DNA from 4 places in the Mycobacterium sp. ITM-2016-00316 genome. Region 4 is predicted to be linked to each of the others. Evidence: predicted binding sites of a transcription regulator. Region 4 holds the regulator's gene; each other region holds the start of a gene.
The links. The regulator LexA, encoded in region 4, represses DNA repair genes until DNA is damaged. The targets are predictions, from matches to a motif close to CGAACANNTGTTCG.
Positions count from the first base shown of each region.

Region 1: the regulator LexA is predicted to act here: its motif matches at 2,102-2,115, upstream of C6A86_RS24240 (HNH endonuclease signature motif containing protein).
Region 2: the regulator LexA is predicted to act here: its motif matches at 2,687-2,700, upstream of C6A86_RS03850 (HNH endonuclease signature motif containing protein).
Region 3: the regulator LexA is predicted to act here: its motif matches at 3,085-3,098, upstream of C6A86_RS28345 (DUF222 domain-containing protein).

Region 1 is NZ_CP134398.1:5,025,094-5,032,770, reverse strand. It holds gene C6A86_RS24245 (aspartate/glutamate racemase family protein) at 1-554, shown strand, start outside; gene C6A86_RS24240 (HNH endonuclease signature motif containing protein) at 651-1,958, opposite strand; gene puuE (allantoinase PuuE) at 2,226-3,134, opposite strand; gene alc (allantoicase) at 3,131-4,093, opposite strand; gene C6A86_RS24225 (DUF6986 family protein) at 4,090-5,301, opposite strand; gene C6A86_RS24220 (pyridoxal phosphate-dependent aminotransferase) at 5,319-6,479, opposite strand; gene C6A86_RS24215 (MarR family winged helix-turn-helix transcriptional regulator) at 6,490-6,969, opposite strand; gene C6A86_RS24210 (Rid family hydrolase) at 7,015-7,443, shown strand; gene C6A86_RS24205 (zinc-binding dehydrogenase) at 7,443-7,677, shown strand, end outside.
Region 2 is NZ_CP134398.1:788,350-796,026, forward strand. It holds gene C6A86_RS03825 (SDR family oxidoreductase) at 1-5, opposite strand, end outside; gene C6A86_RS03830 (1,4-dihydroxy-2-naphthoyl-CoA synthase) at 72-986, opposite strand; gene C6A86_RS03835 (hypothetical protein) at 1,101-1,376, shown strand; gene map (type I methionyl aminopeptidase) at 1,382-2,152, opposite strand; gene C6A86_RS03845 (helix-turn-helix domain-containing protein) at 2,240-2,506, shown strand; gene C6A86_RS03850 (HNH endonuclease signature motif containing protein) at 2,845-4,146, shown strand; gene C6A86_RS03855 (nitroreductase family deazaflavin-dependent oxidoreductase) at 4,317-4,766, opposite strand; gene C6A86_RS03865 (hypothetical protein) at 4,874-5,071, shown strand; gene C6A86_RS03870 (HAD family hydrolase) at 5,068-5,757, opposite strand; gene C6A86_RS03875 (GNAT family N-acetyltransferase) at 5,772-7,010, opposite strand; gene C6A86_RS03880 (heme-binding protein) at 7,063-7,677, opposite strand, start outside.
Region 3 is NZ_CP134398.1:5,822,547-5,830,223, forward strand. It holds gene C6A86_RS28325 (MFS transporter) at 1-191, opposite strand, end outside; gene C6A86_RS28330 (TetR family transcriptional regulator) at 309-899, shown strand; gene C6A86_RS28335 (response regulator transcription factor) at 906-1,550, opposite strand; gene C6A86_RS28340 (sensor histidine kinase) at 1,547-2,815, opposite strand; gene C6A86_RS28345 (DUF222 domain-containing protein) at 3,103-4,662, shown strand; gene C6A86_RS28350 (fused (3R)-hydroxyacyl-ACP dehydratase subunits HadA/HadB) at 4,970-5,992, shown strand; gene C6A86_RS28355 (hypothetical protein) at 6,002-7,677, opposite strand, start outside.
Region 4 is NZ_CP134398.1:2,418,658-2,426,334, forward strand. It holds gene C6A86_RS11605 (molybdopterin guanine dinucleotide-containing S/N-oxide reductase) at 1-443, opposite strand, end outside; gene C6A86_RS11610 (acyl-CoA dehydrogenase family protein) at 541-1,698, shown strand; gene C6A86_RS11615 (hypothetical protein) at 1,815-3,860, shown strand; gene lexA (transcriptional repressor LexA) at 3,867-4,541, opposite strand; gene C6A86_RS11625 (hypothetical protein) at 4,574-5,020, opposite strand; partial or broken gene C6A86_RS11630 (organic hydroperoxide resistance protein) at 5,013-5,434, opposite strand; gene C6A86_RS11635 (MarR family winged helix-turn-helix transcriptional regulator) at 5,454-5,885, opposite strand; gene C6A86_RS11640 (LysM peptidoglycan-binding domain-containing protein) at 6,061-6,558, shown strand; gene nrdR (transcriptional regulator NrdR) at 6,633-7,094, shown strand; gene C6A86_RS11650 (PhzF family phenazine biosynthesis protein) at 7,096-7,677, opposite strand, start outside.

The DNA of each region.
Region 1 (7,677 bases), 2.6 Mb from region 4:
TGCCCGGCCTGCTGGCGGCGATCCAGCGCGGTGAGGCCGAGGGCGTCGACGGTTATGTCATCGCCTGTTTCGGGGATCCAGGCCTGGACGCCGCGCGGGAACTGGCCACCGGGCCGGTGATCGGTATCGCCGAGGCCGCCATGCAGACCGCGAGCCACCTGGGCCGCGGGTTCAGCGTCGTGACGACGCTGGGGCGCACCATGGGCCGCGCCGCCGATCTCGCGGAACGTTATGGGATGCAACGGTTCTGCCTGGGTATCCACGCCTGCGATATCCCGGTGTTGGACCTGGAGTCCGATCCGATGGCACTGAAAATGGTGACCGAGGCTTGTCGGGAAGCCATCGAGCAGGACCGCTCCGATGCGGTGGTGCTGGGTTGTGCGGGGATGGCCGATATGTGCAGGCACATCTCCGAGGAGATCGGTGTGCCCGTGGTCGACGGTGTCAGCGCCGCGACGCTGATCGTGCAGTCGCTGGTGACGATGGGTCTGCGTACCGGTAAGCGCGGGGAGTTCGCCCCGCCGCCGGCCAAGGATTACGTCGACAAAGCCTAATCCGTCGTGGCGGGTCCGGCGGCGTGTTGCTCTCCGCCGGACCCGCTGTGCGGGCGGTGTTCTCTGTGGAGTTGTCAAGGTGCCGTGCGGGTTTGGTTATGCGGCGGTGGGTAGGTCGGTCATGGTGCGTCGGGCGTGGGAGCGTAGATGCGCCGGTTCTGGTTCGGCCGGGTCGTGGGGCGGGATGAACCAGGGGTGGCGGTCGGGGCCGAGGTAGACCTGCCAGCCGCCGTGGTGGATCGCGGTGTGGTGCAGTCGGCACAGCAGCACCCCGTTGTCGATGCTGGTGTGCCCGCCGCTTGCCCACGGGGTGATGTGGTGGGCGTCGCACCACGACACCGGCCGCCCGCACCCGGGGTGTGCGCAGCCCCCATCGCGGACCGCCAACCCTTTCCGGATGGCGGGTGTGAACAGTCGCTCGGCGCGCCCCACGTCCAGCGGGGCGCCGGCGGCGTCGACGATCACCGCGGTCAGGGTGCTGTCGCACATGATGAGGTCGGCGGTGCGGGTGCTGACGGGCCCGCCGAACCCCAGGTAGTCCACGCCCACCGGGGTGGGGCGGGTGAGGGTGACGTGCGGGAGCACACCACCGCTCATCGGGCGCTGCGAACTCGACAGGTAGGTGCGCATGATCTGCCCGAACGCATCCGCGCGTCGGCGCCCGGTCGGGCGGGGGTCCGGTGACCCGTCCGGTAGCGGGATGGGCCGGCACAGCGGGTCCAGCGCGGCGAGCAGTTCCTCCGCGGTGAGCGCGTCGAGATCCAGGCTGGCCGCGACCCGTCCGTCGTCGGTCTGCGTCAGGGTCATGTCGTTGAGGTCGGTGTTTTCGGCGACCGGCACCGCCCCGTCGTCGAGCGGAGCGGCGGCGGTTCTGGCGATGGCGATCTCGCGGGCCTTCTTGGCCACCCCCGTGGGGGTGGTCTGGATCATCAGCGTCGTCACCACGCCCGCCCGGTCTTCCTCGGACAACGCCACTCGATTGTGGATGTGGGCGACTCCTTTGCCGATGGCGTCGGCGAACTCGATACCGACCCCACCCAGGCGCTGGGCCCGGGTCAAGGCCGGCAGGGTGTGCGCCGCCCGGCCCACCCGCGCCGCGCGGTACGCCGCACCGGGAGCCATGCCGCAACTGGTGAGCAGATCGGCGCCCGTACGCAGGTGCTTGCGCGCCGGGATCCCGGCCCGCTCCGCGGCCGCAACCGCCTGGGCGATCACATGATCGACCAGATTGCGCACGGTCACCGCGGCCGCCAACACCGCGAGCAAGGGTGGTTCATCAACGATCCGGCGCGGAGCGTCGAGCAGATGAAACAGCGTGCGATCAGCGTCGTCCCCGGCTGCAGGCACCGGGGTGAGGTCATCAATCAACGCATCAATGAACGTGTCGAGATGAGTGGCGTCCATAGGGATACCGACTTTCACAGAAGGTGCCCAACGGGGCACGATCAGTCACAACGGTCCGCACAGCCCGAAAGGGGCATCGAACCTCGCGGCGACCGGGGTCGCGGTCTGTGCTCACCGGGTGGTGATGGGAGCAACGTCGCATTCGAACTTGTGTTCGATGCTACGCCGCATCAAGGCCCCGCGCAAGGGTTCTGCATCGGGACATCGGTGACACTGTGAAGGCTGAGGGCCGACCGCGGTGCTCATGCGCCGTACGACAAGTCCGAGCTACGCGACCGGCGCCGGATGAACCGCCCGCCAGTGCTCGGCGATCTCGATGCGCCGTGCCACCCACACCCGATCGTGTGACTGCACGTGGTCCAGGAACCGCTGCAGCGCCGCGGCCCGGGCGGGCCGGCCGACCAGCCGGCAGTGCAGACCCACGGACAACATCTTCGCCTGTCCGGCAACACCTTCGGCGTAGAGCACGTCGAAGGCATCGCGCAGGTGCGCATAGAACTCGTCACCATTGGCGAACCCGGCCGGCGACGAGAACCGCATATCGTTGGTGTCCAGGGTGTAGGGCACCACCAGATGATCGGTGTCGCGCACCTTTACCCAGTACGGCAGGTCGTCGGCATAGGAATCCGAGTCATAGGCGAACCCGCCGTGCTCCACCACCAGCTCGCGGGTGTGCGGGGAATCCCGGCCGGTGTACCAGCCCAGCGGCGCCGAGCCGGTCAGTTCGGTCAGGATCTGTATGGCCTCGGCCATATGGGCGCGTTCGGTGTCCTCGCCGATCAGCTGATAGGACTTCCAGCGCAGCCCATGACAGGCGATCTCGTGGCCCAGCTCCGAGAACGCCGCCACCGCTTCGGGATTGCGCTGCATGGCACGTGACACCGCGAAGATCGTGAGTGGCAGGCCGCGCTGCTCGAAGATCCGCAGGATCCGCCACAGCCCTGCACGTGAGCCGTACTCGTACATCGATTCCATGCTCATGTGCCGGTTGCCGAACGCTTCGGCCGGGGTGATCTCGGACAGGAACGTCTCTGACGCGGGATCGCCATCCAGGATCGAGTTCTCTGCGCCCTCTTCGTAATTCAGCACGAACTGCACGGCGATCGCGGCGCCGCCGGGCCACCGCGGATCCGGGGTATGGCGCCCGTACCCGATCAGGTCGCGGGGATACGTCACGCCAGCTCCCCGTACAGCCGCAGCCGCGCCAGCCCGCCGTCCGGGTAGATGTCCAGCCGTACCTCGGTGAGCACGTCGTCGGCGTCGATGAGGAACTTGTGCCGGGTATCGGGCAGCAGATCGGTGCGTGGCAACAATTCCACCCGGTCACCGTTGGCGCGGAACCCGGTGAGCGCGGCCGAGCCTGGGGAGTTGCCGATGAAATACGAGGTGTCGATCTCGGCCAGATTGATGCGGCCGGGACCGGCCAGCCGGAACCGCACCCAGTCGTTGGCGTCATCGCGGCGGCGTGCGGTCTCCCAGCCGTCGCCCATCACCTGGGCGTAGCCGGGGAAGATCAGGTTCTGCGGGGAACTGTAGAACCTGTTGGAGCAGTCCAGGACCAGGCCCCCGTTCTCCAGCGCGGCGAGGTCCAGCGGGCCGACACCGAAGAAGCGCTTGTCCGGCAGGCCTTCCCCGTGCACCCGCAGCCGCGCCACCCCGCCGTCGGGGTAGATGTTGAGTCGCACATGGGTCCACCGGTTTTCGGAGTTGACCTCGAAGTTGTTGCGGGTGTCCCCGTAGGCCCGGCTGCGTTCGATCAGTGGGGTCCAGTTCTCGTCGGCGGCCAGCTGTTCGGCGGTGGGGTAGCCGTCGACCTCGAGCGCGTCCAACGAGATGGCGGGTGGGTAGTTGCCCTTGAACCATGCGGTGTCCACGACCACGCCGCGGATCACTCCGGGCACCCCGAGCCGAACGATCGCGGTGTCATGGCCGGTTTCGCGGCGGCGCCGGGTCTCCCACCCGTCATACACCTGGCCCTTGTGCCCGAACGAGGCTGGCCGGTACGTCGACGGTCCCTGCGAGATCAGGTTTTCCTTCTCGGCGAACGACTCGTCATTCGCCCAGACGACGGCGCCGCCGAGAGTACGCAGCGCCAGATCCGGCAGCCAGGTGAAGTCGGGGAGAGATTCGGTCATATCAGCTTCCGGTCCTTGAGCTTTCGTAGTACATCGATGGTGGCCGCGGGGGCCAGGGTCGCGACGTCGTCGGCATCGAACGCGCCGCAGTCCAGTCCGCGCAGGACGACCGTCGACAGCGCCTCCGCGGTGGCGGGCTCATCGACGATGGCGCCGCCCCGGCGGTCCAGGTAGGCCTGCAGCCGGGGTGCGGCCGCAGCGACGGCGGCGCGGAAGAAGGTGAAGGTGGCCAGCCATCGGGTCACCAGATGCCCGGCGTGCATATCCCAGCCCTGGTAGTAACCGCGTTCCAGGGACCGGGTCACCAATCGGTGATGTCTGCGGATAGCGGCCACCACCTCATCGTCGGAGCCGACCGGGAACACCTGGGTGGATCCGTCGGCGATCCACACCCCGGTCTGGGCGGCGGCGGTCTGCATGACGGCCTTGGCGTGGTCGGCGATGGGATGGTCCAGGGACTGCTGCTGCGGTGCGATACCGCAGGCCGCGCTGTAGTCGTAGGTGCCATAGTGCAACCCGCTGCATCGGCCGTCGGCAAGATCGATGGCCCGGGCCACTGTCGCGGTGCCGTCGGGTCCGATGACCGCCTGCGGGCTCTCGATCTGCAACTCGAACTGGAGGGTGCCCGCGGGCAGACCGTGCCCCTGCTCCAAGGCCTCGCATAGCCAGACCGTGGCAGTGACCTGTTCGGCCGCACGCAGTTTCGGCACGGTGAACACGAAACCCGGTGGGACGCCGCCGTCGAGCACCAGTTCCAGGGTGCGCACCGAGCGTCGCCGGTCCGCGGCGGTCAAGCCCTTGATCCGGATCCCGGAGCTGTCCACCGCCAGCGCACGCAGGGTGTCTCCGGCCCGCACCGCGTCGGCATCCTCGGCGTCCTCGGCGCGCCGCCCGTAACCGTCCTCGAAATCCAGCCGCAGATCCGCGATGGGTGCGGTGCGCAGCCGGTCCCTGACCATCGCCAGGGTGGTCGCATCCCCGAGCTCGGCGAACACCTCGGGGTAGCGGTCCAGCAGTTCGAGCGCGTGTGCGCCCCACTCGATGACGGTGGCCGGGCCGGCGTCCGCCGCGCTGGTGTACACGGTGTGCACCGGCTGGCTGCCGGCGCGGTCCCCGGGGTAGCGGGCGGCCAGCGCGGCGTCGACACCCTCGAGCAGGGCGTCGAGACGTGTGAGCGTGTCCTCGGGGACTCGGCGCACAGTGGGCATCGGTCCATCCTGCCGTGTCAGCGCGACTTGAGCACCCCGAGGCGGCGGATCGCCTCGTTCATCGTCTCGTCGCGTTTGCAGAAAGCGAAGCGCACCAGGTGATTCCAACCATGATCGCCGCTGGTGAACGCCGACATGGGAATCGCGGCGACTCCGGCACGCTCGGGTAGTTCGGCACAGAACGTGGTGGAGTCGGCGTATCCGAGCGGCCGTGGATCCGCACACAGAAAATAGGTGCCATGGCTGTCGTGCACCCCGAAGCCGATATCGGTCAGGGCCGCGGCCAGCCGGTTCCGCCGGGCCTGCAACGTATCGCGCAGGGCCAGCGACCAGCCGTCCTCGTCGTTGAGGGCCCGGGCGACCGCGGGCTGGAATGGCGCGCCGCCCACGTAGCTCAGGTACTGCTTGGCCGCCCGCACACCCGCGATGAGGTCGGCGGGGCCACATGCCCACCCGATCTTCCAGCCGGTGACGTTGAACATCTTGGCCGCACTGGAGATCGTGACGGTCCGCTCCGCCATGCCGGGCAGCGCCGCGAGCGGCAGGTGCCGTAGCCCGTCGAACACCAGGTTCTCGTACACCTCGTCGGTGATGACCAGCAGGTCGTGGGCGATCGCCAGTTCGGCGATCGCGGCCAGCTCCTCGGACGAGGCGACGCTGCCGGTCGGGTTGTGCGGTGAATTGAGGATGAGCGCGCGGGTGTTGGGCGTCACCGCGGCCCGCAGTGCCTCGACTTCGATGGCGAATCCGCTGCCGTCGGCCACCATCGGCACGGCGACCCGGTGGCAGCCGGCCATCGCGATCACCGGCGAGTAGGAGTCGTAGAAAGGCTCGATCACCAACACCTCGGAACCGGGCTCGACCAGCCCGATGACCGATGCGGCGATGGCCTCCGTCGCCCCGACGGTGACCAGGATCTCGGTCTCCGGGTCGTAGTTGACGCCGTACAGCCGGCGGCGCTGCTCGGCGATGGCCTCACGTAGTGCAGGAATGCCCAGGCCGGGCGGGTACTGGTTGATGCCCTCGGCGATGGCGTCCTGGGCGACCTTCAGCATGCCGGCGGGGCCGTCCTCGTCGGGAAAACCCTGCCCGAGATTCACCGCACCGATGCGCGCCGCCAGTGCCGACATCTCGGCGAAGATCGTCACCGCGTACGGCTGGAGTCTGCGCACGGTCATGGCGTCGACCCTATCCGTGCTGGGATCTGAACCCGGGTGGCACCACCCGCAGCTTGGCGGCGATCCGCGTCAGCGCCGCCAGGTCGGCACCCGTGAGTGGGTCGATGATCAGTTCGCGGACCGCACGCACGTGGATCGGCGCGGCCTCGACGACCAGCCGGTGGCCGTCGTCGGTGAGCTCGGCCAGCGTGTAGCGGCCGTCGTCGGGGTCTGGGAAGCGGGTCACCCAGCCGCGCTGCTCGAAGCGTTTCACCACGTTGGACAGCCGCGACAGGGATCCGTTGGCCAGGAACGCCAACTCGCTCATCCGGATTCGCCGATCCGGGGCATCGGAGATGTGACTGAGCGTCAGGTACTCGAAAAGGGTGAGGTCGACGTGGCGCAGCGGAGCCTCAAGCTTGCCGGGCATCAGCAGGATCAGTGAGATCAGACCGGTCCAGGCCTGTTTCTCGTCGTCGGACAACCACTGGGGTGCGTCGGTGCTCGCCATCGGGATGACTTTACGCATGAAGTCATCGGGTGTACGTTTAACTTCATGCGTGAAGTGAAAAACGACATCGAGTTCTTCGTGACGCCGGGCTACGGGCAGAGCGCCCTGGCCGAGCGGCACTACCACCAAGCCGTGCGGATCGGCGACAGGGTGGAGATCTCCGGTCAGGGCGGATGGGACGACGATCTCAACTTCCCGGAGTCACTGGAGGCCGAGATCATCCGGGCATTCGAGAACGTGGAGCACACCCTCGCCGCGGCCGGCGCATCCTGGCGCGATGTCGTGCACGTGAACTCCTATCACGTGCTCAAGGAGCCGGACGAGAACTTCGACGCCCACAACGAGGTCATGTTTGCGCAGCTTCGTAGGTGGATGCCAGACCGGCCGCCCATCTGGACCGAGATCGGCGTCACCGCGCTCGGCGCACCGAAGATGCGCATCGAGATCCGCGTCACCGCAGTGGTCGAGAACTGATGCGCGCCATCGTCTTCGACCCCGATGCCCCGCGCAAGTTCGCGTTCGCCGATGCCCCCGACCCGGTGCCCACGGCGCCGAACGAACTGCTGATCGATGTCAAGGCCATCTCGCTGAACTTCGGTGAGGTGTACTACGGCGACAACGCCGAACACCCCGGCGATATCCCCGGCTGGGACAGCGCCGGCGTCGTGATGATCACCGCCGCCGACGGATCCGGTCCGCCGGTGGGCA
Region 2 (7,677 bases), 1.6 Mb from region 4:
CTCACCGCTTGATCTTAGAGTTGGGCGCGTTTTCGTCCGCTGACCATACGTATCCGCGCCGAAATCGAGGCTCAGAAGTAGCGGGGGAACCCGCTCCAGTCCGGTTCCCGCTTCTCCAGGAACGCGTCCCGTCCCTCCACGGCCTCATCGGTCATATAGGCCAGACGCGTTGCCTCACCGGCGAACACCTGCTGGCCCACCAGCCCGTCGTCGATCAGGTTGAAGCCGAACTTGAGCATCCGGATCGCCTGCGGGGACTTGCCGTTGATCTCGGCCGCCCACTGCAGACCCTCGGTCTCCAGGTCGGCGTGGTCGACGACGGCGTTCACCGCCCCCATCTGATACATGGTCTGCGCGTCGTAGGGCCGGCCCAGGAAGAAGATCTCACGGGCGAATTTCTGGCCGGATTGGCGGGCCAGGTAGGCGCTGCCGAACCCGCCGTCGAAGCTGCCGACATCGGCATCGGTCTGCTTGAACCTGGCGTGCTCGCGGCTGGCCAGGGTGAGGTCGCAGGTGACGTGCAGACTGTGTCCGCCGCCGGCCGCCCAGCCGTTGACCAGGCAGATGACCACCTTGGGCATGAACCGGATGAGCCGCTGCACCTCCAGGATGTGCAGCCTGCCGGCCCGGGCCGGGTCCACGGTTTCGGCGGTCTCGCCTTCGGCGTATTGGTAGCCGCTGCGGCCGCGGATGCGCTGGTCACCGCCGGAGCAGAACGCCCAGCCGCCGTCCTTGGCGGACGGGCCGTTGCCGGTCAGCAGGATGACGCCGACATCGGGGGACATCCGGGCGTGGTCGAGCACCCGGTAGAGCTCGTCGACGGTGTGCGGACGGAACGCATTGCGCACGTCGGGCCGGTCGAAGGCGACCCGCACGGTGGGCTGGCGCACTCCGTCGACGACGTGCCGGTGGTAGGTGATGTCGGTCAGCTCGAAGCCGTCGACGGGCTGCCAGCGGGACGGATCGAACGGGTTCGCAGTGGTCACGCATGAGACTTTAGGCGCGAGCGCGACGGCGACCATCGGCAGGTTTCGACGGGTCGGGCATCGGGTACAAACGGTGCGACGATGCGTATGGGACGCACGAGGTTGGAGAGCACAGTGAAGCGTTCGGCAGGTCTATTGATGGCGGGGATGGCCGTGAGTGCCGCCCTGGTCGGATGCTCGCCGGCGGTCACCGGTGGAGACACCAAGTGTGAGGACTTCATCGGTCAGGACGAGAAGACCCAGAACGAAGCCGTGGCGAAGATGCTCAAGGACGAAAAGGGCACCGACGCAGCGCAGTTGGAGGTCACCGGGACCCGTCTGGCAGTGCAGACCTGGTGTCAGACGGCCGGGACCCCGGACTCGACCATCAAGGAAGCTCCGCACCTGTAGCGGGGTCAGGCCGCCCGGCGGGTCATTACGAGGGGTGACCCGTCGGTGACGGCGATGGTGTGTTCGGAGTGGGCGGTGCGTGACCCGTCGGCCGATCGGATGGTCCAACCGTCCCGGTCATAGACGATTTTGTTGGTGCCCTGGGCGAACCAGGGCTCCAGCGCGAGTGTCAGCCCGGGTCGCAGCACCAGCCCGCGTCCGGCACGTCCCCGGTTGGAGACGTGCGGATCTTCATGCATGGTGCGGCCCAGGCCGTGCCCGCCGAACTCGACGTTGACGGGGTAGCCGTACGCGTCGGCGACCGCACCGATGGCCGCGGAGATGTCTCCCAGTCTTCCGCCCGGGAGCGCAGCGGCGATGCCGGCTTCCAGTGCCCGTTCGGTGGCCTCGACGACCCGCTGGTCCTCGGGCCGTGGCGTGCCGACGATCAGGCTGCGCGCCGAGTCGGCCACCCAGCCGTCGATCGAGACGGCGATGTCCATGCTCAACAGGTCGCCGTCGCGCAGCGCGTAGTCATGTGGAAGGCCATGCAGCACAGCGTCGTTGACCGAGAGGCAGATGACGTTGCGGAACGGGCCACGGCCGAAGGACGGCGCATAGTCCCAGTAGCAGGACACCGCGCCCCGGTCTTCGATCAACTGGCGGGCCCGGTACTCGAGATCGAGCAGGTTGACCCCCACCGCCGCGCGCGAGTGCAGATCCTCCAGCAGGTCGGCGATGAAGGCACCCGTGGTGCGCATGGCCTCGACTTCGCGGGGTGTTTTGAGTTCCAGCATCCGCATTCCTGTCCAATGGGCGGTATAGAAATACCAGCCTAGTGGAGGTCTCGGTATTTTCATACCAGGGTGGCGTATTCTCGTCGCATGGTCCGATCACCCCTGACGCCGCAACAACGTGCCGCCGGTCAACGCCTGGGCGCGTTCCTGCGCGAAAGCCGCGGCGACCGCAAACCCGCCGAGGTCGCGCACGCCGCGTCGATCTCACCGGAGACGTTGCGCAAGATCGAAACCGGACGCCTGGCCACACCGGCCTTCACGACCGTCGCGGCGCTGGCCGCCGTGCTGGGGATCCCGTTGGACGAACTCGCCCGCATCTGCCTGCCTGAGATGGATCTGTCGAATACGGGTTAGTGCCCTGGTGGAAGCTGCTGTGAAGCGCAAATTTTCGGTCGGGTAGCGGAACGGGCGTTCGGCGTGGCTGGGCTGCCTTGGGTGGGTGCCGGCTTTCGGGCTGCGCTCGGGATGGTCACTTGAACTGTCACCCATGCCCTCAAAATTTCCCTTGCGCGGGGCCTTGATTCGGCGTAGCATCGAACACAAGTTCGAATGCGACGTTGCTCCCATCACCATCCGGTGAGCACAGACCGCGACTCCGGTCGCCGCGAGGTTCGATGGCCCCTTTCGGGCTGTGCGGACCGTTGTGACTGATCGTGCCCCGTTGGGCACCTTCTGTGAAAGTCGGTATCCACATGGACGCCACTGATCTCGACACCTTTGTTGATGCGTTGATTGATGACCTCACCCCCACGCCCGCGCGGGATGAGGATCGCACGCTGTTTCATCTACTCGACAGTCCGCGCCGGATCGTTGATGAACCACCCTTGCTCGCGGTGCTGGTTGCCGCGGTGACCTTGCGCAATCTGTTCGATCATGTGATCGCCCAGGCGGTTGCGGCCGCCGAGCGGGCCGGGATCCCGGCCCGCAAACACCTGCGCACGGGCGCCGATCTGCTCACCAGTCTGGGTGTGGCGCCCGGCGCGGCGCACCGGGCCGCGCGGGTGGGCCGGGTGGCGCACACCCTGCCCGCGTTGACGCAGTTGCAGCGCCTCGGTGGGGTCGGTATCGAGTTCGCCGACGCCATCGGCAAAGGAGTCGCTCACGTCAGCAGCCGGGTCGCCCTGTCCGAGCAGGACAGGGTGGGCGTGGTGTCGACGCTGATGATCCAGACCACCCCCTCCGGTGTCGATAAGAAGGCCCGCGAGATCGCCATCGCAAGAACCGCCGCCGCTCCGCTCGACGACGGGGCGGTGCCGGTCGCCGAAAACACCGACCTCAACGACATGACTGTGGTGCAGACCGAGGACGGGCGGGTCGCGGCCAGCTTGGATCTCGACGCGCTCACCGCGGAAGAACTGCTCGCCGCACTGGACCCGTTGTGCCGGCCCATCCCGCTGCCCGACGGGTCACCGGACCCACGCCCGACCGGGCGCCGCCGCGCGGACGCGTTCGGACAGATCATGCGGACCTACCTGTCGAATTCGCAGCGCCCAATGTCGGGAGGTGTGCTCCCGCACGTCACCCTGGTCCGGCCCGCCGCACACGGCGTGGACACACTGGGATTCGGCGGGCCCGTCAGTGCCGCCACCGCCGAACTCATCGCCTGTGACAGCACACTGACGTCGGTGATCGTCGACCACTCGGGCGTACCCCTCGATGTGGGGCGCAGCGAACGGCTCTTCCCGCCCCATATCCGTAAAGGGCTGGCGGTCCGTGATGGTGGTTGCGCGCACCCCGGCTGCGGGCGGCCGGTGTCCTGGTGCGACGCCCACCACATCCAACCCTGGAGCAGCGGCGGGCACACCAGCATCGACAACGGGGTGCTGCTGTGCCGACTGCACCACACCGCGATCCACCACGGGGGCTGGCAGGTCTACCTCGGCGCCGACCGCCATCCCTGGTTCATCCCACCGCATGATCCGGCCGGACGAGAACCGGCACATCTGCGGTCCCACGCCCGACGCACCATGACCACCCTGCCCACCGCCGCATAACCAAACTCGCACGGCACCTTGACAACTTCACAGAGAACACCGCCCACGCAGGCGGGTCCGGCGGGGAGCACGCCGCCGGACCCGCCACCACGGATCAGTACCGGTCAAAGATCCACGTAAACAACACTCTCCAACCCGTCGCCATCAAAACCGGTACGGACCAGCTGGTCTCAGATTTCGTCGAACCGGAAGACCGGCAGGCGGCCGGCCAGTGCCTCGAACTCGTCGGGGCTGCCCGTGTCGACCAGACCGGCATTGCGGATGAAGCCGACGCCCGTGGGCACCAGAGTAGGAAACTGGCGCAGCAGTGGGCGAGCTTGCTCGGCGGGAATCTCGGTCATCCGCACCTGCTGAGCCCGCCGGCCCTGATGCAGGGTGGCTGTCCCCGCCGCGCGGGCGTTGGCTACCCAGTCGGCACCGGGCAGACCGCCGACCACGTAGCGGGCACCGTCGACCGTCATCGGGGTGACCGGTGTGGAACGCGGTTTGCCGGTCTTGCGGCCCGCCACCGTCAGCACCAGTGGGCCCTTGTCGCCGCCGATGCCGAGCTTGGACAGCCCGATGAACACCTTGTTGACGTACTTCAGCCACCATGGTGGCCGTACCCGCTGCTCCGCCATGCCCCAAGGCTAGGCTACCGCGCGAAGTTCGCGCTGATCCGTTGCTGCAGATAATCTTTCGCGCTGATGGGTGGGTACTTCCCGCCGGGGCCGGCGATCATCACCTCATGGTTGGCCTGGGCGAAGAAGGCGATGCTGTAGCGGTATTCGGGCTCCCGACGGCGGGCCCGCGGATCGGTGCCCGCGCCGAACTGCTGGCGGTGCGCGGCACCGACGTGATCGCCAACGCGCCCGCTGATCGCATCGTGTTCCACGACGGTGTGGTGGTGTCCCGCAGCGAGACCCACACCTGGATGGCTGTCTAGACGTCCAGGCCGTATGCCCGCACGGCCGCGATCAGACCATCGGGGCGCTGCGCGGTGGGCAGCGGATCGACCAGCGCGAAGGCACAACCCACGGCGCGGGCCCCGCCGTCGGCCTCCTCGCTGTCCCCGACCATCAGCGCGTCGGCGGGCTCGACTCCCAGGCGCGTCAGCGCGGTCTCGAAGATGGCTGGGTCGGGCTTGACCGCACCCACCTCGAAGGACAGCACGTACTCGTCGGCCGAGGTACCGGCGGCGGCGAGTGCGGGCCGCAGATCGAAGGCGATGTTGGACACCACCGCCGTCTTGACCCCGGCGGCGCGCAGCCCGTTCAGGGTGGCGACCGTGTCCGGATACGGCGTCCAGGACGCCGGGTCGACCAGTTTGGGGTACAGCGCGGCGGCATCCGCGCCGTTGAGCCCCGACTCGCGCAGCACGTGCAGATACGCCTCGCGGTGCAGGTGCGGTTCCAGATCGCGGTTGGCCCAATTGTGCTGCTGTTCATCCGACATCGGCACCGAACTGCCGGTGGGGGCGGTCACCCGGCGCATCAACTCGGCCTGCACGTGGCCGTCGACCGACTTCTCGTCGACGGTGATGCCGTCGAACCAGCTGTCGTCTTCCTCGAGCCGGAACAGGGTGCCGGAGAAATCGAAGAGCACGGCCCTGAGACCGCTGGTGTTCGTCACGAAAGTCATCCCTCCTAGAAGTGGTCGGGGATCGCGGGTGCGACGGGCCAGCCGAAGGCTACCGCGGCCCGCTGCGCCGACCCCGGTGTCAGTTCGTCGACCAGGCCCGCGGCGACCAGTTGCGCCACGCTCGTGCCGCCCAGATAGATGGCGCCGAGGTCACGCGCGGAGATGGCGATATCGGCTGGTGCGCCGGTCTTCTCGCATTCGGCACCGTCGGGCCCGCCGCGCAGTCGGTAGCGGCCGGTGTTCCACGGGCAGAACTCGTCACGCACGTCCAGCACGATATCGACCGGCGCGGCGTAGCGGCGTAGTGCGAGCGCACGGTCCACCTCGACCAGGCGTACGAAGATGCCGTCGTTGACCGCGCATTGCAGTGCCCGCTGATCGGCCACCAGGTAGCGCAACGGCTCGTCGACGGCGGCCCCGTCGTACCTGAGGGTGCGGATCAAGTCGATCTCCAGCAGGAAACGCCAAATACGGGCGTAGGCGCGTGGATTGGTGCCCCGCACCTCGTGGATGTGCAGTTCGCCGGTGGGTCCGGTGGCCGACCAGTCCGACTTGGGCCGGTAGATGGCGAATCCGCTGGGGGTGCCGTCGGCTTCGTGGTGCAGCGCGAACCGGATGCTGCCGCTGTCCTTGCGTCGGTCGGCGTTGTCGTGGATCAGGTGGTCCCACCACCCCCGTGGCCGGTCCATCCGGCCGGGTAGCTGCGGGTACAGCTGGTCATAGATTGCCGGCCCGTGGGCCAGCAGCGTCTCGGCATCGGTCTCGGACACCGATCCGTGGCCCAGATCGACCTCCGGACGGAAGCCCAGATCGCGCACCTGTCCGGTCAGCACGGCGTTCTGGCTGGCCAGTCCGTAACCGAACCGTCCATAGATCATCGTTTCCGACGCGAACAGCATGGCCAGGGCCTCGGTTCCGCGGGCTCTGATGCCGTCGAGCTGGTACCGCATCATCTGTGTCAACAGACCCCGGCGACGGTGCGCGGGTGACACGGTGACCGCTGTGACGGCGGCGACCGGGACCTGCGCCCCGCCGGGCAGGCTCACCTGCTTGCGGTAGTCGCCCGCGGTGGAGGCCCAGCGGTGGCCGTCGTGGAAACCGAACATGCGGTCGAAATCGGTGATCTTGCGTGCGAGTTCGGTCTCGTCGTCCTGCGGATCCTGCAGGAACACCGAGTGAAACGCGGCATTGAAGGAGGTGAAGTCGTCATCATCGCGGACGGTGCGCAGGGTCAGGTCAACCACATACTCATGTCTACCGTGCCGCACCCCGTGAGCGCGCGGCCTTTTCTGCGCGCTATATCGGGATGGCGACCTCGTTGCGGCGCCGGAACGGCAGCGTCCACGGCGGATCGTAGAACCACGCGACCGGATCGCCCGCCGGCTCGATGCCGTTCGTGCGCAGCGTCTGCACCAACTCCACGGTGCGCCGGCTCACCGCCGACGGACTGCGATCGCCGGTGAACCGGACAACGGCCATGGTTGCCGGTGGCACCTCGACCAGTCGCACGTCCTCGTCGTCGGGTGTCGGCAGGGTCTGCATCGACCACTTCGACGGCATGAAGAAACGGATGGTCCAGCCGGTCTCGGAGCTGCCGGTCTGCGACACCGGCGCCGTCATGGCGATCTCTTCGGCGGACGCCTGCCGGCTCACCGGTGCCGTCATCGCGATTTCGGTGCTGCGGTGGTTTCCCCCGAAGATGTAGGCCGCCACTTTGCGGAAGCCTTCGTAGAGGGCGCGTTGTTTGTCGCCGGTGATGGTGGTTTCGGCGGCGATCCGGCGGCCGTACTGCCGGATCTCGACGTCGCCGGACAGCGGACGCCCGATGTAGTGCGGCTCCTCGACGGTACGGATGCCGACGATCGACAGCACGGATTCCCCGACCTGGCCTGCCAGCTTGATGATGCGGTC
Region 3 (7,677 bases), 2.6 Mb from region 4:
ACCCATGCGGTGTCGCTGCTGGATGCGTTCAGCAGCAGCGGCAGCTCGCCCTGGATCGGGATGAGGATGGTCTGGGTGAACGCCGCACACATGCCGGCGAAGGCCAGCACCGACACCACTGCGCCGGTCCGCACGGGCCGCGTGGGAGCGCCGGATTGCGGGCCGATCGCGGTCGGGGTGTCGACTGTCATCAACCCACCTTTCGTCTCACTACCCGAACCACCGTACCGGGCGCTGAGACTCAGTATCAAGCTGAAGTCGAAGTGTCGTTTCTGACATTCAGCGTCAGTTTCGGTTATTCTGGGCCGATGACCGCAGGAGTGCGCGAGCGTGCGCGACTCGCACTACGCACCGAGATCGCGCAGGCGATCAGCATCGTGTTCGCCGAACGAGGCTTCGACGAGGTGACCGTCGAAGAGGCGGCCGGCGAGGTCGGTATCTCCCGAGCGACGTTCTTTCGCTATTTCGGCTCCAAGGAGGACGCGGTCCTGGCCGCCATCGAAGCATCGTCCATCGACTACGCCGCGCACGTGGAGTCCCTGCCCGCCGTCGACGGCGAGAATCCGTGGCAGCTGCTTCACCGCGCCTTCAAGCACGCCCTCTCCCAGCGAGACGAACACTCCGAGCTTGAGCGCTCCCGGGTACGGATGATCAATTCCACCGTCTCGCTGCGCACCCGGATGGCGCAGCGCCGTTTCGCGCACGAGGATGCCCTCACCCCGATCCTCGCCGCGCGGATCGACGCGCCCGAGGCCGCGCGCACCATCGCCGTCACGGCGTTCGCGGCGTTGGACCTCGCCTGGCGGCGCTGGGCGGCCGGCGAGGAAGCGACCATCTCAGCGTCTCTCGACCATGTCTTCGCTCAACTGTTGTCCGCGAATACCCTTGCTGTCCGCTGATTCTCACTACATGCGCAGATAGGTCAGCACCGCGAGCACCCGGCGATGCTGAGCACCGTCGGGCGGCAGCCCGAGCTTGGTGAAGATGTTGCTGATGTGCTTCTCCACCGCACCGTCGGACACCACGAGTGCGCGCGCGATGTTCGTGTTGGAACGCCCCTCCGCCATCAATGCCAACACCTCCTGCTCACGTAATGTCAGCTGCCGCAAGGGATCGTCGCGGCGGCGGCGCACCAGCAGTTGGGCCACCACGTCCGGGTCGAGCACCGTGCCACCCGACGCGACGCGTTGCACGGCGTCGAGGAAGTCGGCGACCGCGGCGACCCGGTCCTTGAGCAGGTACCCGATCGCTCCGGCGCCGTCGGCCAGCAGATCGTCGGCGTAGGACGCCTCGACGTACTGGGACAGCACCAGGATCGGCGACCGCGGCACCAGATGGCGGGCCTCGACCGCCGCACGCAGCCCCTCGTCGGTGTGCGACGGCGGCATTCGGACATCGACCACCGAGACGTCCGGCCGGTGCGCGGCGATGGCCTGCACCAGCGAGGGTCCGTCACCGACCGCAGCGAGCACCTCGTGGCCGTTTTCGGTGAGCAACCGAATGAGGCCTTCCCGCAACAGGACCGAATCGTCGGCCACGATGACTTTCATACCGGCAGCTCCACCCTGATCGTCGTCGGCCCACCATGCGGGCTGGTCACGGTCAGCGTGCCGCCACCGGCCCGGATGCGGTCGGCCAGCCCCGACAGCCCGTGCCCCTTGGCCACATGTGCGCCACCGTTGCCGTCGTCGACGATCTGCACACCGACCAGAACGGGTCCCGTCGCGACCGTCACCCAGCAGTTCGTGGCGCCGCTGTGCTTGGCGACATTCGTCAGCGCCTCGGCGACCGCGAAGTAGACGGCGGTCTCCACCGCGGGATCGAGCCGGCCCACCGGCGTGCCGAGCTCGGGGTCGACGGCCAACTCGACCGGTACCGTGCAACGGATAGCAAGTGCGGCAAGAGCACTCGGCAGACCACGGTCGGTGAGCACCGGCGGTGCGATACCGCGGGAGAGCGCGCGCAACTCGTCGAGGGTCTCCTGGGTCTGGGCGATCGCCTCATCGAGGGTGTCGCGCACCGGGCCCGGTTCGCTGCCCTGCCGGGCCCGGCCCAGGTCCATCGCAAGCCGGATGAGGCGCTGCTGGGGGCCGTCGTGGATATCGCGTTCGAGCCGGCGCAGGGCGTGGGCCTCGGCCGAGGCGGCGGCCGACTTCTGCTCCGTGAGCACGGTGATCGTCTGGCGCAGCTCGGCCACGCCGGTCAGCATGACACGTGCGAACCCGGCCTCGAGCAGCGCGCAGACCCGCACGATGAACGGCAACGTGATCAGGCAGAGCAGACCGATGGCCGTCTGGAATCCGATGCGCGCCATCGCGCTGTCACCGAGGCCGACCAGCTGGGCCAGCGACGTGTTGTCCGGCCCGCGCGGAATCGCCCAGTCCCAGGCGATGGTCAGGGTGCCCGCGATCGCGACCGCCCACCAGCTGATCACGATCACGAAGGTCGCCACCGCGATCGGAAATCTCACGACAGCGTGCGTGAGGTCCAGCCAGGACTGGCCGTCACCCAGCGGGGTGACGAGGCGTCGCCACCATGCGGTGTCCGGCGCGGCCTTGCGGTATGCCGGCCGCGTACGCGGTTGCCTCAGCACCGCGGGATAGCGGAACCGTTCGATGTCGGCGAAGACCCGCGCGATGAACACCGAGCCGACCAGGACCGGCACCCCGACGAAGACGACAAGCAGGCCGACACCGGCCGAGAGCCCGGTCACGATGACGCTGAAGCTCACCACCGCGAGCGGGAATCCGAGCAGGACGTAGCCGGTGTCGACGCCGAGTTGACGCATCATGGCGGGCCGCTCCGTGGTGGTCACCGCTTTGACGCTAGGCATCTGACTGATCCACCCCCAACCGGTGCGCCTGCGTGTTCAGGGTAGGGCTGTCCCCACCGTGTCGATACGCTCGCCCGGCATGGGCGGATTCGCCGGAGGGCAATGCTGCGGCGCGTGTTCGCCCTGGGTTGAGGTCTCTCAGGTGCGAAAGTGCCCGGCTGTCAGTGACTTTCGAGCGACAGCCGAGTCTCAGAATTTTCTTTGGACTCATTGATCACATCGGTCACTTCCTGGCCGGTTTTGTCGGTGGTCGTACGTATGTTCGAGTCATGAACAGCGATGTGGCCGGCGGCCGGGACGCAGTGCAACACGCGCTGTCCGACCGCGGCGCCTCCGTCAAGGCGCTGCTCGACGCCGATTTCGCGATGTTCGACTCCGCCGAACTGCTGGCACTGCTGTCTGAGCGTGAGCAGCAGGCCCGCGCCGACACCGCCGTCGATCACCGCATCCTGGCCGCCCTGATGGACCGGGCCACCCCGCACGAGATCGGCGGCAAAACCTGGACCGACGTGCTGACCACCCGCGACCGCCTCAGCGCCACCGAAGCCGCCCGGCGCATCACCGCCGCCCGCGATCTGGGGCCCCGGCACACCATGACCGGTGAAGTCCTGGAACCGGTGCTGGCGGCGTGCGCGGCCGCACTGGCCGCCGGCAGGATCACCACCGGGCACATCGCCATCATCCGCACCACGCTGAACAAGGCCTCCGCCCGCCTGGATGCCACCGCGCGCGGGCAACTGGAATCCACACTGGTCGATATCGCCGCCACCAACACCCCCGAAACGGTGCAGAAGGCCGCCGATCACGCGCTGGCTCTGATCAACCCCGACGGGGATGGCCCCGACCCGGCACGCCACCGGCGCGGGCTGAGCATCGGTCCCCAAGACGTCGACGGTATGGCCAAAGTGTCGGGCTGGGTGGACGCCGAATTCGCCGCCTACCTGCGCACCATCCTCGACGTGTGGGCGCGCCCGGGTATCAACAACCCCGATGACGAGCAACCCCAAAACAACCCGGACCCGAACCCACTCGACGAAGACCCTGTCGAACCCGACACCGGACCCGAGGACGAGGACGAAGGCGAGACAGAGGCAGAGGCCGCATCAGCAGAGGCCGAACCGGAGGTTGAGCCCGAACCCGAGGTGCCCGCGGCGTGGGTGCCCGGGCCCGCCGGCCCGCCGGCCACATGGGACCCCGACGAATTTCTGCGCGACCCCCGCACCCAGTCCCAACGCAACCACGACGCCATCAAAGCCGTCCTACGCGACACCCTGGCCTCCAAGAGACTCGGGCAACACAACGGCCTACCCGTCACCCTGGTCGTCTCCACCACGCTCAAAGAACTCGAAGCCGCCGCCGGGATCGCGGTCACCGGCGCAGGCACCCGCATGCCCATGCGCGATCTGATCCGGCTGGCCGAACACGCCCACCACTACCTGATCGTCTACCGCCACCACACCGCCGAACCGCTCTACATGGGCCGCTCCAAACGGTTGGCCACCAAAGCCCAACGACTACTGCTCTACAACCGCGACCGCGGCTGCACCCGACCCGGCTGCACCCAAGCAGCATGTCGCTGCCAAGCACACCACGCCAACCCCAGCTGGAACAACGGCGGACTCACCGACGCACCCGACCTCGGCCTGGGATGCGGACCCGACAACCAACTCGCCGAACTGGGCTGGACCAACACCATCGACCCCGCCACCGGCCGCGTGCACTGGCACCCACCACCACTCATGGACACCGGCGCCGACACCCTCAACCACCACTTCCACCCCGAAGAACTCTTCCCACCACCACAACCCGACGGGGAAGACGGTCGATGAGGACCTCGGCGGTGCCCTGCTGGAATACCTACCGCCGGATACTCGACGAAGATGGTTTGGTCATGCCAGGCGGTCCTCGACGGGTTTATTGCCTCCGGTGAGTGGACCGATCAGCTGCCGTTGGACTGGGATGTCACCAACTTCCCACCTGCCCGGCGATCACCGTCCCACCGCAACGTGCGGCACGGCACGAAGGCGCCCCTCCACGGCGGTCAGGGTGAGCCGCCGTTTTTTGCTGCGGAGCTCAGCGCGTTAACCTGCTGTATCGGCCTCAGCCAACGAGCAGATAGAAGAGTTGAGCACAGTCATGACCGCAGCAGCAGAAACGTCCGCACTCGAAGACCGGGTCGGCCACTGGTATCAGATGGACGACACCTACCTCGTCGGGCGCGAGAAGATCCGCGAGTTCGCTCGCGCTGTTCAGGACAAGCACCCGGCCCACTGGAAGGTTGCCGAGGCCCAGAAGCTCGGCTACCCGGGCCTGGTGGCGCCGCTGACCTTCACCTCGGCTCCGGCGATGGCGTGCAACCAGCGGATGTTCGAGCAGGTCGTCGTCGGCTACGACATGTACCTGCAGACCGAGGAGGTCTTCGAGCAGCACCGCCCGATCGTCGAGGGTGACGAACTGACCATCGACGTCGAACTGACGGCGGTGCGCAGGATCGCCGGCCGCGACCTGATCACCGTCACCAACACCTTCACCGATGCCGCCGGGGAGGTCGTGCACACCCTGCACACCACCGTCGTTGGCATCGGCAGCGACGATGTCGACCCGGCGATCCGGCCGGCTGTGGCCGGCGTGATGATGCACGGCATCAACATGCTCGGCACCGACAACACCGGCGAGTACCACAAGTCGCTGCGGCCCGAGGGCGCCCAGCGCATCGCCGAGGCCGGCGGTACTCCGGCCTCGCCCTCGTTCGACACCCTGAACGTCGGCGACGAGTTGCCGGTGCACCACACCCGGCTGTCCCGCGGCGACCTGGTGAACTACGCCGGCGTGGCCGGCGACGCCAACCCGTTGCACTGGGACCTCAAGGTCGCCAATCTCGCCGGCCAGCCCGATGTGCTGGCCCACGGCATGCTCACCATGGGGCTGGGAGCCAGCTTCGGCACTTCCTGGACCGGCGACCCGGGTTCGGTGACCCGGTACGCGGTGCGGCTGTCACAGCCCGCGATCGTGCCCGTCGACGGCGGAGCGGATATCGAGTACAGCGGCCGCATCAAGTCGCTGGACCCCGAGACCCGCTCCGGCGTCGTGATCGTCGGCGCAAAGTCGCAGGGCCGAAAGATCTTCGGTCTGGCGACCCTGAACGTCCGCTTCAGCTGACCCGGGCTGTCACCACACCGACAGGGTCAGTGCACCGGCCGAGCTGTTCACGCCATCGGTGTCGGTGGCGACGATCAGGATCGTCCGGGTTGTCCACCCGCCTTGGGTGGCGGTGAACGTGACGGCCTTCAGCGCGTCCTCGTACTGCTGCTTCGTCGCGATGCCCGACAGGGTCAGCGTCCTGGTCCCGGCGTCGTAGGTCGCCGTGATCGGGTTTCCGGACAGGCCGGCGAAAGTGAGGGTGTCCCCGGCCTTGCCGAAGGTCGTGACACTCATGGTGACCTTCTGCATATGGCTGGAGTCCGCGTCGACGATGCTGACCGAGGCGACCGGCTTCATCGGGGAGTCACCGATGGTGTACGACCGGCCGCCGATCGGGGTCACCAGCGGCACGTACCGGGTCGGGGACGAAACGCCCAGTGTCACAAAGCCGGGGGCAATGTTCGCGATGCCGTGTTCGTCGGTCGCCGAGATCGAGAGCCCGCGCACGAGTGCCGCGCCCTGTGTCGCCGTGAACGTCACGGCCTTGAGCGCCTCCTCGTACTGAGCCAGCGTGCCGGCACCGGTCAGCGTCAGAGTGAAGTCTGCTGCATTCCACGTCGCGGTTACCGGGTTACCCTCTGGCGCAACGTAGTTCAGAGTGTCGCCGCTCTGCGCGAACGTCACGATTCTGACGGTCAGCTTGGACAGCTTGCCCGAATCACCGTCGACGATATCGACGGCGGAGACGACGTTCGCCGGGTTGCCGCCGAGGGTGAACCCACCTCCGGCGATCGGAGTGACCAGCGGCGGCAGTGTCGGCGCGGCGCCCACACCGACGGTGACGAACCCGGGAGCGATGTTGTCCACGCCGTCCTCATCGGTGGCAGAGATGGACAACCCACGCACCAGCAGCGCACCGCCGGTGGCCGAGAACGTCACCGCCTTGAGCGCTTCCTCGTACTGAGTCAGCGTCGCATCACCGGACAAGGTCAGCGTGCGCTCGGCCGCATCCCACGTCCCGATGATCGGATTACCCTCCGGCGCAGCGTAGTTCAGCACGTCGCCGGACTGAGCCAGCGTCGCGATCTTCACCGTCAGCTTCGACAGCTTGTCCGAATCACCGTCGACGATATCGACGGCGGAGACGATCTTGGCCGGATTGCCACCGAGGGTGAACCCTCCACCCGCGATCGGGGTGACCAACGGCGGAAGCTTCGCGGCGGGCCAGACACCGACCGTGACAAACCCGGGTGCGATGTTGTCCACGTCATCTTCGTCGGTGGCCGAGATGCTGAGTCCGCGCACCAGCAACGCGCCCTGGGTCGCCGAGAACGTCACCGCCTTGATGGCTTCTTCATACTGCGCAAGCGTGGCCGAGCCGGACAGGGTGAGGGTCAGCGTCTCGGCATCCCAGGATCCGACGATCGGGCTGTCGACCGGAGCGTTGTAGGTCAGCACGTCGCCGACCTGGGCGAGGGTGGCCACCTTGATGACCACCCGCTTCAGCCCGATCGAGTCGCCGTCGACGATGTCGACCGTGGACACGATATGGGCCGGTTCTTTGCCGATCGTGTAGCCGCCACCGGCGATCGGGGTGACCAGCGGCGGTGCCTGGTAGACGGGGTCAACCGTGACCGGGATGGTGACCGTCAGATTGTCGGCCTGGGCGATCCCGAGGAAGCGGGTGACGGTTTCGACCACCG
Region 4 (7,677 bases):
ATCGCGCCGGTGGCGCCGAGGCTGTAGGAGTGCCGCGATGAGGTATAGCCACCGATGAGTTTCAGGAACCGGTGCACCTGGCTCTGGGCGTGGTGGAACCGGCCTGCGCTGGCCCAGCCGTAGGACCCCCCGTAGATGGCCTCGTTACCGTGGGTGTCGATCACCCTGCGCAGTTCGCCGGCGAGCAGCTCGGTCAGCTCGTCCCAGGACACCGCCACGAACTCGTCGTCGCCGCGCCGGTCGCTGGGGCCGGGACCGCCGCGCAACCAGCCGCGGCGCACGGCGGGGCCGGTGACCCGCGAGCGGTGCCGGATCGAACCGGGCAGGTTGTGCAGCAGGGGGGATGGATCGGCGTCGCCGGTCTGCGGCGCCACCGCCGCGATGTCGCCGGCCCTGACCTCGGCGGTGAAGGCGCCCCAGTGGGCCAGGCTGGCTCGTGACACGCACCAATCCTAGGTCGCTGGACGCACCGCTCGACCAACCATCCGGTTGGTATATGTTGGGCGCCACACACCCTGATACCAGTACCGGAGGTCACGCATGGGCGCCGTCAAGTTCGACCGCACGCTGTTCGAGCCGGAGCACGATCTGTTCCGCGAGTCCTATCGCGCCTTCCTGGACCGCCACGCCGCGCCGTTCCAGGAGGAATGGGAGAAGGCCAAGATCGTCGACCGCGAGGTCTGGCGGGAGGCCGGTAAGCAGGGCTTTCTGGGGATGGCCGTGCCCGAGGAGTACGGGGGCGGCGGCAATCCGGACTTCCGCTACAACGTCGTCATCACCGAGGAGACCAGCGCCGGCCGTCACAGCGGCCTGGGTTTCACGCTGCAGAACGACGTCATCGCGCCGTACCTGATCGAACTGGGCACCGAGGAGCAGAAGCAGCGCTGGCTGCCCGGATTCTGCAGCGGCGAATTGATCACGGCGATCGCCATGACCGAACCCGGCACCGGCAGCGACCTGCAGGGCATCAAGGCCCGCGCGGTTCGCGACGGTGACCACTACATCCTCAACGGTTCGAAGACGTTCATCACCAACGGCATCCACGCCGACCTGGTGATCGTGGTTGCCTGCACCGATCCCGAAAAGGGTGCCCAGGGCTTCTCCCTGTTGGTCGTCGAGCGCGGTATGGAGGGCTTCGAGCGTGGTCGCCACCTCGACAAGATCGGCCTCGATGCCCAGGACACCGCCGAACTCTCGTTCACCGATGTCAAGGTTCCGGTCGAGAACCTGCTCGGCCAGGAGGGGATGGGCTTCCTCTACCTGATGCAGAATCTGCCCCAGGAACGCATCAGCATCGCCGTGATGGCCGCCGCGGCCATGGAGTCCGCCCTCGAGCAGACCCTGCAGTACACCAAGGAGCGCAAGGCCTTCGGTAAGCCGATCGGCAGCTTCCAGAACAGCCGGTTCGTGCTCGCCGAGCTGGCGACCGAGGCGACCGCGATCAGGATCATGGTCGACGAATTCATCCGGTTGCACCTGGACCGCAAGCTCACCGTCGAGCAGGCCGCCATGGCCAAGTGGTACAGCACCGAGGCGCAGGTGCGGTTGGTGGATCGCTGCCTGCAACTGCACGGCGGCTACGGTTATATGCGGGAATACCCGATCGCGCGGGCGTTCCTGGACTCGCGGATCCAGACGATCTACGGCGGAACGACGGAGATCATGAAGGAGATCATCGGTCGCGGCCTGGGGGTCTGAGCGCCCCGACACGTTTCGGCGCAGGTCGCGATATCCCACGAGTTCGCCGTCCACTGACGCAAAGTTGACGAACGCGATACTTTCGTGTGGTTTTGCGCTACTTCGGGGAGGACCGAATGACCAGGCAGCGGACCCGGCTGGGCAGGCTTGTCGGCCTGGCGGCGACAGGGCTGGTGAGTGCCGCACTGATCGCGGGCACGGTGCTGCTGGCGCCACCGGTCGCGGCGACACCGGAAGGTGACGCCGACGCGGCGATCACCGCGGCCTGGGAGACCGGCGGCGGTGACGGAGGGCCACTGGGCCCCAAGGACGGTGGGGTCTACCCGGCCGGGGACGGCTTCGGGCAGAACTTCGCGTCGGGCAAGATCTTCTTCACCCCCGACACCGGTGCGCACATCATCACGGGCGCCATCCTGGAGAAGTACGAATCCCTCGGCGGCCCCGCCGACAGTGATCTGGGCTTCCCGACGATCGACGAGGGCCCGGGCCGTGCGGCCAACAGCCGCAACTCCACGTTCAGCGCGCCCGACCAGCCGGTCATCTTCTGGACCCCGGACACCGGTGCCCGGGTCGTCCGCGGGGCCATCAACCAGGCCTGGGATGCCCTCGGTGGTTCGGCCGGCGTGCTCGGAGTGCCCAGCGAAGACGAGACCACCAACGGCGACACCGTCACCCAGAAGTTCACCGGCGGTGAGATCTCCTGGGATCGCAAGACCAAGGCCTTCACCACGGTGCCGCCCGAGCTGGCAGGTCAGCTCGGGGCCATCGAGGTCCCCTCGGACGCCACCTCGTCCATCGCCGCCGCCCGCCGGGCCGCCGGCGGTGCGCTGGGCCCGCTGGGGGCCGAGGAGGGCGCGCAGTACGCGATCGGCGCCGACGGGGTCGGGCAGAACTACGCCGGCGGCAAGATCTTCTACCGCCCGGACACCGGGGCCAATGTGGTCACCGGTCAGGTGCTGGCCAAATACGAGAGTGTCGGCGGACCGACCGGGGACCTCGGGTTCCCCACCGCCAGTGAGGCCGACGGCGGGCTGACACCGCAGAGCCGGGTGGCGACCTTCGCCGCCGCGGACAAGCCGGTGATCTTCTGGACGCCCGATTTCGGTGCGGTGATCGTGCGCGGTGCGATGAACGCGGCCTGGGAGAAGCTCGGTGGGGCGACGGGTGAACTCGGTGCGCCGAAGGGCGATCAAACCGAGAACGGCACCGTCATCAGCCAGCAGTTCAACGGCGGGTCGATCTCGTGGGACAAGGCGACCAACACCTTCAGCACCGAGCCCGCCGGCCTGCAGTCTCAGCTCGCGGGCCTGGAGGTCCCCGGTGCGGACGCGCCGGAGGCGCCGGCCGACGCGCCGGGAGCCACCGGCGGCGGCTCGGGCAGCGGCGACAAGTGGTACTCCTCGCCGTGGTGGTGGCTGCTGGGCCTGATCCCGCTGGTGGGTGTGATCGCGCTGGTCGCCATCGCCGTACTGCGCAACCGGCGCCCCCGCGAGGATGACGAGTTCGGCGACGACCCCTACGAGCGCGGCTACGACGGCGGGTACGAGGACCGCTTCGAGTCCGGCTATCCCAGCCGGCCCGAACCGGCCGTCTACACGCCGCAGAGCCCGTGGGCGTCGGTGCTCCCCGGCGACACCGGCACCGGCAACGATTCCGGCGCCGCCGATGACGAATCCGGTGACGAGGACTACGAGTACGACGAGGAACCCGGCGAGTACGGCTCCGATGAGTACGGCTCCGACGATCACGACGTCGAGGGCGATGAGCTCGAGGAACTGCGTGCGCCGCAGGAGGAGCCGCTGAGTTTCGACCATGATCCGGATGCGGTCGACACCGCGCCCACGCGCATCGAAACTCTTCCCGAGACGTCGGCGGGGCAGTTCGATCCACCGACCATGGTCGTACCCGAGTACGAGCCCGATTTTCCCAGTGGCCGCCACGCCGCGATCCAGGACGAGGAGCCCGAGGACGCCGGCTGGACCTCGATGCGGCTCGCCACCGGTGACCGCTACCGCGCGCCGGAGGGCTATCCGATCAAGGCAGATACCAAGACCGGGCTGTACTGGGCTCCGGGTAGCCCGGGATATCGCGATACCGAGGCCGAGATCTGGTTCGCCAGTGAGGACTTCGCCCGGACGAACGGATTCGTCCGGGCGGACTGAGCGTCCTCAGATCTTGCGGATGACGGTGACGACCTTGCCGAGCACGACCGCGTCGTTACCGTCGATGGGGTCGAACGCCGGGTTGTGCGGCATCAGCCACACCTGACCCCGGGTGCGCTTGAAGGTCTTGACGGTGGCTTCACCATCGATCATCGCCGCGACGATGTCACCGTTGTCGGCGACGTTCTGCTGACGGATGACCACCCAGTCACCGTCGCAGATGGCGGCGTCGATCATGGACTCGCCGACCACCTTCAGCAGGAACAGTGACCCCTCGCCGACCAACTCGCGGGGGAGCGGGAAGACCTCCTCGACAGCCTGTTCGGCCAGGATGGGCCCGCCCGCGGCGATCCTGCCGAGAACCGGGACGAAGGTGGGTTCGGGCAGGGCGTCCGAGCCGGTGACATCGGTGGCCACGACCGGGGTCACCATTTCGTCGGAACCGCGGACATCCACCGCGCGTGGACGGTTCGGGTCCCTGCGCAGGTAGCCCTTGCGTTCCAGGGTGCGCAGCTGATGGGCCACCGACGACGTCGACGTCAGGCCGACGGCATCGCCGATCTCGCGGATGCTGGGTGGATAGCCGCGACTGGTCACGGAGGTGCGGATGACCTCCAGGATGGTGCGCTGACGCTCGGTCAGGCTGGAGCGTGCCTCAGGGGTTTCGGTGCTGTCGCTCATGGCGCCGAATGTAGTCGCCGACGCGCAGATAATCAAACATGTGTTCGAGGCGTGTCGGATCCGCCTGCGCCCCGCGGCACCGCCGTCGACCACAGTGCCCACGCGATCAGCACGGGCTGGAACAGCAGGCGGACGAACCGGCTGGTATCGCTGTTGAGACCGAAACCGTCGGCGTGGTTGACGAATTGCGCGATGTTGCCGGGGAAGATCAGCACGAAGAACGCGGCGAGTAGCCGGCCGACCAGCACACGGTCGCGCCGCAGCAGGGCCAGTCCGACGCCGAGGGTGATCTCGACACCGCCCGAGGCCATCACCACGCCGTCGGCGTCCATCGGCACCCACGTGGGGACCTGGGCCTGGAACTCCTCGCGCGCCCAGAACAGGTGACTGAAACCGGCGAAGATCATGGCGCCCGCAAGGGCCAGCCGCGCGATGGTGCGTGCCCGGGTGGTCGGCGGTGGGGCCGGAAGCTCACTCATCGGCCACCGTCAGGGTGACCTCGATGTTGCCGCGGGTGGCGTTGGAGTACGGGCAGACCCGGTGGGCGGCCTCGGCGAGCTGCTGTGCCGTCGCGTGATCCACGTTCGGCAGGGTGATCTGAGCTCGACGGCCAGGCCGAAGGCGCCGTCGTCGCCGGATCCGAGCACCACCCGGGCGCCGACCGCGGAATCGGAGACGTCGGCCTTCTGCTGGCGCGCGACCAGGCGCAGCGCGGAGTGGAAGCAGGCGGCGTATCCGACGGCGAACAACTGCTCGGGGTTGGTGCCCGCGCCCGAGCCGCCCATTTCCTTCGGGATGCTCAGTGCCACATCGACCTTCCCGTCCGATGTGCGTCCGTGTCCGTCGCGGCCCTCGCCGGTGGCGAGTGCCTCCGCGGTGTAGAGCGTCTTCATGGTCGGTCCTTTCGTGTTGTCACTGCAGGGAATCCAGGTGGTCCACCAGTCCGCGCAGCACGTCGCGCAGCGCCGCGAGGTCACCCTCGGAGGTGTTCGACGACCGCAGCAGCCGTTCGGGTATGCAGGCGGCACGCGCCTGCAATGCTCGCCCGGCGGGCGTCACGGTCACTTCGACGCGACGTTCGTCATCGGCGGCGCGCTGCCGGACCACCAGTCCGCTGTTCTCCAGCCGCTTCAGCAGCGGCGACAGCGTGCCGGAATCGAGGTGCAGGCGATGGCCCAGGTGCCCGACCGAACAGTGCTCTTCCTCCCACAGCACCAGCAGCACGAGGTACTGCGGGTAGGTGATGCCGAGTTCGTCCAGCAGCGGCCGGTAGGCCGCCGTGACCGCCCGCGACGCGGAGTACAGCGCGAAGCACAACTGGTCGTCGAGTCGGGCGGTCTGCACGCTGCAAGCGTATTGCACAATTAAATTGTGCGCAATTGAAATCGGCCCGAATCGCTTGTCGGTGGCCTCGTCTATCGTTTCGCAACAGTTCGATCACATGTTCTATTCATCGAACACATGATCGACTAGCATTCGAACACAGAAGCGAACGCCACCTACTCGGAGAGGCAGTCAGATGACAATTCTCGAAGCTCGGCCGATCACCCGGCACAGTGCCTATGCCCCGGCCCCCGCGGCGCAGCCGTCGACGGCCGCCGAGGTGTGGCCGTTGCCCCGCGATGTCGTGGTGCGCCGCCGCCGCGTGCAGCCGGCGCGTCGTCCGGGGGGTGCGCCACTGGGCCACCGCGGCACCGGCGTGCTGATGTCGCGCGCCTCGCGCCGGCGTCGCCCGATCACCCCCGGCGCCACGGTGCTGCTGGCGCTGCTGGCCGGCGGGATCACGTTGTGGCTCGGGCTGGTTGCACAGTTGGGCGGCCCCATCGAGGAGCCCGTGCAGATGCCCACCCGGCTGTCGGTGGTCTACGTGCAGGACGGTGAAACGCTGCAACACATCGCACACCGGGTGGCACCCGATGTGCCCACGGCCCCGGTGGTCGAGCGCATCCGCGAGCTCAACAAGCTCGAAACCGGCACGGTGCAGGCCGGGCAGACCCTCATCGCACCGATCGGTTGATGCCGCCCCGCTTCACCCAGGTAGGCTCGAAGACATTCGATCTCGTCCACCTGCGGTGCGGCAAAGGAGCGGTGATGCACTGTCCGTTCTGTCGTCACCCGGATTCGCGTGTCGTGGACTCCCGGGAAACCGATGAGGGCCAGGCCATCCGGCGTCGTCGATCCTGCCCGGAATGCGGGCGACGGTTCACCACCGTGGAGACCGCGGTGCTCGCGGTCGTCAAACGCAGCGGTGTCACCGAGCCGTTCAGCAGAGAGAAAGTCATCAAGGGTGTGCGCCGGGCATGTCAGGGCCGGCAGGTCGACGACGATGCGCTCAACCTCCTTGCCCAGCAGGTCGAGGATGCGGTGCGTGCCGCGGGATCACCCGAGATCCCCAGCAACGAAGTGGGTTTGGCCATCCTCGGGCCGCTGCGCGATCTCGATGAGGTCGCCTACCTGAGGTTCGCCTCGGTGTACCGGTCGTTCACCTCGGCCGACGATTTCGAGCGCGAGATCGAAGCGCTGCGCGCGCACCGCGTCTCCACGTCCGGCTGAATCAGTCGAGCCGCACCCCGGTGTCCTCGACGACCCGGCCGGCGATCTTCACCCAACCCGTCGCATCCCACCAGGTGCGGATCTCGGATCCCTTGCCCTGCGTGATGAGCAGGTCCCGGCTCAGATAGTCGGTCATCCGCACCGCTGCCGAACCGGTGGCCTCGTCCTCGGCGATCCCGAGCTGTGGCGCGAATGTCCGCGACCGCAGCGCTCCCCGCTCGCGGTCGGTCCACGCCCACAGGTAGTGCTCGGCATCGTCGGGGTAATCGGCCGGGTCGGCGGCGAGCACCTCGTCGATCGAAGCCAGGTCGTAGATGACCAGTTCCGGGGCCCAGTCCGAGCGCGCGCTGATCGCGGTCCATTCGCCGTCGGGTTCGGACAGATACTCCACCTGTACGAGGCCGGCCGGGACGTGCATGGTCCGGACCGGCGTGCCGCGCTGCTTGAGCCACCACGACGTGCCCACCGTCGGATGCCCGGCGAAGGGGATCTCGGTGACCGGCGTGTAGATCCGGACGTGCGCGCTGGCCGCGCCGGGCTCCGGGATGTCGATGAAGACGGTCTCGCTGTAGCCCAGTTCGGC